2 regions of the Flaviflagellibacter deserti genome follow, and region 2 is predicted to be linked to the other one. Evidence: riboswitches for the same ligand, from Rfam matches in the RefSeq annotation. Region 2 holds a riboswitch; the other holds the start of a gene.
The links. Region 2 has a riboswitch for cobalamin ahead of ACFPFW_RS16940 (TonB-dependent receptor plug domain-containing protein). Riboswitches for the same ligand answer to the same signal wherever they lie in the genome.
Positions count from the first base shown of each region.

Region 1 (3,410 bases), 230 kb from region 2:
CCCGCCGCGCAGCACCATCTGGTTCGACATGAACTTGCCGTTGTACTCGCCGATCGCGCCGGGCGCGGGCTTGTAGCCGGGATAGGCGATGTAGGGGCTCGAGGTCCATTCCCAGACATCGCCATACATCTGCGCCGGATGGTCCTGCGACGCAGGCGCGGCAAGCGGACGGAGCGCGCCGGAGCCGACGAAATTACCGGTCTGCGGCAGGTTCCGGGCGGCGATTTCCCATTCGGCTTCGGTCGGGAGGCGCTTCCCCACCCAGCGGGCATAGGCGTCCGCCTCGTAGAACGAGACATGGACGACCGGCGCGTCGGGATCGACGCGGTGCTGGCCGGAGAGCGTCATCGCCTCCCAGCCGTGGCTGGTCTTTTCCCAATAATAGGGCGCCGAGTACTCGCCGTTCTTCACCCGAGCCCAGCCGTCGGCGAGCCAGAGATCCGGGCGCGCATAGCCGCCGTCCTCGATGAAGGCGATCCACTCGGCATTCGTCACCGCGCGCGAGGCGAGGCGGAACGGACGCAGCAGGACTTCGTGGCGCGGGCTCTCGTTGTCGTATGAGAAGCTCTCACCCGTATGGCCGATCTCGAACACCCCGCCCGGATAATCGAACCATTTCAGCGGCTCGGCGGCACGCGCGACCTGCGCCTTCCACGGGCGATAGGCCGGCCTGAGCGGGTTCGCCGCGAACAGGTTCAGGATGTCCATCAGGATCAGTTCCTGGTGCTGCTGCTCATGGTGGATGCCGATCTCGACGATCGGCTCGATCTCCGCCCACAGTCTCTCGTCGGCACCCTGGATCAGATCATCCATGGCGCGTGTGACATGATCGCGATAGTCGGCGACCTCGGCCACGGTCGGACGGGTGATCAGGCCGCGCTCGAAGCGGTTATGCCTAGGGCCGGCGGCCTCGTAATAGGAGTTGAAGAGGAACGGGAACTGCGGATGCACGACCTCATACTTCCTCATGTGCGGCACGAGGAGGAAGGTCTCGAAGAACCAGGAGACATGGGCGAGGTGCCATTTTGTCGGGCTGCAATCCGGCATCGACTGCACGGTCTGGTCTTCCGGCTGCAGACCGCGGGCAAGTTCCTCGCTTTGTGCTCGAACGGTCTGGAAGGCTCGATGGAGTTCGCCCGCCCGCGATCCGCGAGCGGATCGCTGCTCGCCTCGGCTGTCGTTCATACGGATCCCCTTCGTCTGTGCGCGCCTTGAGAGCTTCAACTCTCGGAGGGCCGAGAGGTTCACTTGGGGCCGGAATCGGCAGGCACAAGGCGACCAAGGTCGTTGAGTCTCGATATAAAGAAATCTCTATATCCTTATTGACTAATATCGAGACTCGCGGCATCGTACCGTCACCGTGGTCTGCGGGCGCCTGCCCGTGGCTAAGAGGGAATCCGGTTCAGCGCCGGAGCTGCCCCCGCAACTGTAGGCGGCGAGCTTCTGTCGAATGTGTCACTGCCGCTCGCGGCGGGAAGGCCAGGCAGCAGCCGCGACCCGCGAGCCAGGAGACCTGCCACGGTGAGATAGATGTCCACGGGCGGGGTGTCCCGGCGGGCCCGCTCTGCCCTGCGCGCCGCAAGCTCGCCGGAATGCGTGCCCATGCTCGGCCCCACGCCTCTCAAGTGAGGTTAGCCGCATGTCCATTGTCACCGCGTCGCTCGGATTTCCGCGCATCGGCCCCAGGCGCGAACTGAAATCCGCCCTCGAAAGCTCCTGGTCCGGCAAGACCGACCAGGCCGCGCTCGTCGCCTCCGCGAAAGACATCCGCGCCGCGAACTGGCAGCGGCAGAAGGCGCTGAAGAGCGTCGCGAGCAACGACTTCTCGCTCTACGACCATGTCCTCGACACCTCGGCCATGGTCGGCGCGATCCCGGCGATCTACGGCTGGAAGGGCGGCCCGGTTTCGCTCGACACCTATTTCGCGATGGCGCGCGGTGCGCAGGGCGCGGCGGTCTGCGAGCACGGCCATGTCCACGAGACCGGCAAGGGCGTGCCGGCGATGGAAATGACCAAATGGTTCGATACCAACTACCACTACATCGTTCCCGAATTCGTCCGTGGTCAGGAATTCGCGCTGTCGACCTCCAAGGCGGTCGATGAATTCCGCGAGGCCAAGGCGCTCGGCATCCACACCCGCCCCGTGCTGGTCGGCCCGGTCACCTTCCTGAAGCTCGGCAAGTCGAAGGACGAGACGCTCGTCCCGCTGTCGCTCCTGCCGGGCCTGGTGCCGGTCTATGTCGAGGTGCTGAAGCAGCTCGCGGCCGAAGGCGCGGACTGGGTGCAGATCGACGAGCCGGTCCTCGTGCTCGACCTCGACGATTCCGAGCGCGCGGCGATGTCGCTTGCCTATCAGCACATCGCGGCGGCGCTGCCGTCGTCGCTCAAGGTCCTCGTCGCGACCTATTTCGGCGAACTCGGCGACAATCTCGATCTCGCGCTCGATCTGCCGGTCGCGGGCCTGCATGTCGACCTCAAGCGCGGCGCCGGCCAGATCAACGATGTCCTCGACCGCGCGAGGGGCGACCTCGTTCTGTCGCTCGGTGTCATCGACGGCCGTAATGTCTGGCGCGCCGATCTCGAAGCGGTGCTCGACCAGCTCGAGCCGATCATTGAGGAGCGCGGCGAAGACAAGATCATCGTCTCGGGCTCGTGCTCGTTCCTTCACGTGCCGATCGATCTCGACCAGGAGACGAAGCTCGATTCCGACGTGAAGACCTGGCTCGCCTTCGCGGCGCAGAAGATTGAGGAACTATCGATCCTGGGGCGCGCGCTCGACGGCGGCCGCGCCAGCGTTGTCGAGGAGCTGAAGTCATCGTCCGAGGCCGCGCGTGCCCGCACGAAATCGCCGAAGATCCACGATCCGGCGGTGAAGGCGCGCATGCAGGCGCTGACCCCTGACCACGCGAAGCGCGTCGCCTTCGCCGAGCGCCGCGAGGCCCAGCGCGCGGCGTTCAACCTGCCGGCGTTTCCGACCACGACGATCGGCTCGTTCCCGCAGACCGAAGAGGTTCGCAAGGCGCGCGCCGCCAACGGCAAGGGCGCGCTGTCCGATGCCGACTACGCCGCGTTCCTCCGCAAGGAGACGGAAGCGGCTGTCCGATGGCAGGAGGAGATCGGCCTCGACGTCCTCGTCCACGGTGAGTTCGAACGGAACGACATGGTGCAATATTTCGGCGAGCAGCTCTCCGGCTACGCCTTCACCCAGCATGGCTGGGTGCAGAGCTACGGCTCACGCTATGTCCGCCCGCCGATCATCTTCGGCGACGTCTCGCGTCCCGCGCCGATGTCGGTGGAATGGTCGAGCTACGCCCAGTCGCTGACGAAGCGGCCGATGAAGGGTATGCTCACCGGCCCCGTCACCATGCTGTTCTGGTCGTTCATCCGCGACGACATTCCGCGCTCCGAAA
Region 1 is NZ_JBHSJF010000008.1:31,331-34,740, reverse strand. Features, by position in the region: gene egtB (ergothioneine biosynthesis protein EgtB) at 1-1,185, opposite strand, end outside; cobalamin riboswitch at 1,345-1,535, shown strand; gene metE (5-methyltetrahydropteroyltriglutamate--homocysteine S-methyltransferase) at 1,640-3,410, shown strand, end outside.
Region 1: another riboswitch for cobalamin. It lies ahead of metE (5-methyltetrahydropteroyltriglutamate--homocysteine S-methyltransferase); the one in region 2 lies ahead of ACFPFW_RS16940 (TonB-dependent receptor plug domain-containing protein).

Region 2 (3,410 bases):
CGACCGGACGCCAGAACGGCAGGTCGTCCTGCGTGCCGTTGTAGACGACACCCAAATTGACGTTCGCGCGACCATCGAGGAAGGCGTAGTTCGCATCGAAGCTCGCCGAGTTGGACGGGCGGCGGATCAGTTCCACGCCCTGGGCGTCCTCGCCCTGAAGCCAGGTGTACGACGCGCGCAGCGTGAGATTGTCGATCGGCGTTGCCGACAGGCCGAACTCTACGCCGTGAATCTTTGATTCACCCGGCAGATTGACGACGGTGAGGCCCTGAAGCTGGATCAGATCGTCGATCCGCTGGTCGAAATAGGTCACGTTGACGACAAGGTCGTTGCCGAACACCGGCTGGTCGAAGCCGACATCCCAGCCCTTCGCGCCCTCCGGCTTCAGATTCGGATTGGGGATGAAGGTCGGCGTCTGGCCGTAGAGTTCGAACAGGGTCGGGTTCTTGACGCCGGTTCCGTAGGAAGCGCGGAGCTTTGTCCCCGTTTGTTCGACGATATAGGCGCTGGTGATGCGGAAGGTGGTCGCATCCTCAAAGCCGTCGTTGAAGTCGTGACGGACGCTGCCGGTGACGAAGAACTGGTCCCATGCGCCGAGCTTGTATTCACCGACGAGGCCGGTCTGCTCCAGCGACTTGTCGAAGCTCGAAAAGCTGCTCTCGGTCGTCGCCTCGTCCTTCTCGTGATCGGCGGCGAAGGTGAAGGTGTGCGAAAGCTCGCCCGTCTCGGCAAAGACGTTGCTCTGGTAGTCGAACTTGGTCTTCAAGCCGTCGAACTTCGTCGGCGGGAAGCTGTCGTACAGATAGTCGTAGCTATGACCGGTACGGAGCGCGCCGACGATCTGCTGCCAGCGTCCTTCGAACAGATCGAGCTTCGCCTGCGCCCGGCCGTAGAATTCATCGCCGTCGACATCGTTCTTGAAGTCGTAGGCGCCGCTGCCGAACGCCTCGTCGTCGCCTTCGGAGTAATAATCGACGGCGCGGCCGACCACGTCGAACCGGAGATTGTCGGTCGCCTGAAAGCCGAACTTCCCGAAAACGGTCCCGTTATCGTAACCATCCTTCTCGGTATTGCCCCGCCATTCGGAAGCGGCCGAGAAGCCGTCGGTGCGCAGGCCGACGCCGCCGATCAGATAATCGACCCGGTCGGTGCTGCCGCTGATCGAGCCGCCGCCCTCGACCGTGCCCCGGCTGCCGGCTTCGACGAAGACCGAACCGCGCGGTGGACCGTCGCCCCGACGGGTGATGATGTTGATAACGCCGCCGATCGCATCCGAACCATAGAGTGCGCTTTGCGGGCCACGCAGGACTTCGATGCGATCGATGTCCTGGGCCAAAAGATGGGCGAAGTTGAACTCGCTGCCGCCAGCCGGATCGTTGACCTCCATGCCGTCGATCAGGACGAGGGTCTGATTGCCTTCCGAGCCGCGTATGCGGACCTGTGTCAGTCCGCCAGCCGGTCCGACCCGATTCACCGCGACGCCCGGCATGCTTCTGAGCGCGTCCGACACAAGGCGGATCTGCTTCTGCTCCAACTCCTCGCGCGTGATCACAGTAACCGCACTACCCACCTCTTTGGCAGGCGTGTCCGTTCGGTTCGCCGTGACGACGATCGGCTCGAGCTCGATCGGCTTCGCGGGTTCGGGAATCGTTTGTGCGGAAACGGCAGAAACGGTCGCAAGACAGGCGACGGATGCAAGCAGGACAACGCGGGACATCAAGACCTCGGGCGGCGGCGCCAAATGGTGCATCACCGCGAGCGAAGCCTGGGCCGCCGCTCGAACGAGCGGAAGCGGTCAGACAACCATCGGCACACCCCGTCCGACGCTCTCGCGCATGACCATGCTGACGGCAGGTCTCCTGGCTCGCGGGTTGAAAGATCGCGCCGCCTTCCCGGGCGAGCCCAGTGGCATGTGGCGAGACCCAGCCGCTTACAGTTGCGGGGGCAGCCGCGGCTTCGGGCGAACCCACACCGCATTCCCTATTGATCCCCGAAGGGAACCGTCAGGCCCAAGAATTCACAATTTCGCCACAGATGCAAACGCCGCGTTAATCGGCCCGCCGGACTTGATCCTCGGACTTATTGAGGCCAAACCCTTGCGGCACAGGCGAAGAAACGCCATTTTGCGGCCTCGCGTCGCAGCATATGCGGAAATCTTTATGTCTTTACGTGAACAGCGCCGAGCCCTTCTGGACGAACTGGCCCGCACCCGCGTGATCATTCTCGATGGCGCGATGGGCACGATGATCCAGCGACACAAGCTGACCGAGAAGGATTTCCGCGGCACACGCTTCGTCGATCATGAGATCGATCTGCAGGGTAATAACGACCTGCTGACGATCACCCGGCCGGACGTCATCAAGGGCATCCACCGCCAGTATCTCGAAGCCGGCGCCGATATCATCGAGACCAACACCTTCAACTCGACCACAATCTCGCAGGCCGAATACAAGCTCGAACACCTCGCCTACGAGCTGAACTTCGAAGGCGCGCGCCTGGCCCGCGAGGCCGCAGACGAGGTGGCGGAAGAGACCGGCTCTCCGCGCTTCGTTGCCGGCGCGATCGGCCCGACCAGCCGCACTGCCTCGATCTCGCCCGACGTCAACAATCCCGGATATCGCAACGTCACGTTCGACGAGCTGCGCGAAGCCTATCGAGAGGCTGCGCGAGGCCTCATCGAAGGCGGCTCGGACATCCTCATCGTCGAAACGATCTTCGACACGCTGAACGCCAAGGCCGGCTTGTTCGGCGTGCAGGAATTGTTCGACGAGCTCGGTGTCGAATTGCCGATTATGATCTCCGGCACGATCACCGACCTCTCCGGGCGCACACTTTCCGGCCAGACGACGGAAGCATTCTGGAATTCCGTGAAGCATGTGAAGCCGTTTTCGATCGGCCTGAACTGCGCCTTCGGAGCGGACCAGATGCGGCCTTACGTGGCAGAGCTGTCCCGCGTCGCCGACACGCTGGTCTCGGCCTATCCGAACGCCGGCCTACCGAACGAATTCGGCCAGTACGACGAGGAGCCGGAGACGACCGGCGGCCATCTGCACAATTGGGGCAAGGACGGCCTCGTCAATATCGTCGGCGGCTGCTGCGGCACGACGCCCGGCCATATCCGCGCCATCGCCGAGCGCGTCCATGGCCTGTCGCCGCGCGAAATCCCGGTGCGTGACAAAAAGCTTCGCCTGTCCGGACTGGAAGCATTCGAGGCCCAGGCGTGAGCGAGCAGACCGCGAGTTTCATCAATATCGGCGAGCGGACCAACGTCACCGGCTCGGCGAGGTTCAAGAAGCTGATCCTGAACGGCGATTTCGACGCCGCGCTGCAGGTCGCCCGCCAGCAGGTGGAGAGCGGCGCGCAGGTCATCGACATCAACATGGACGAGGCGATGCTGGATTCGGAGGCGG
Region 2 is NZ_JBHSJF010000008.1:257,750-261,159, reverse strand. Features, by position in the region: gene ACFPFW_RS16940 (TonB-dependent receptor plug domain-containing protein) at 1-1,717, opposite strand, end outside; cobalamin riboswitch at 1,833-2,020, opposite strand; partial or broken gene metH (methionine synthase) at 2,160-3,410, shown strand, end outside.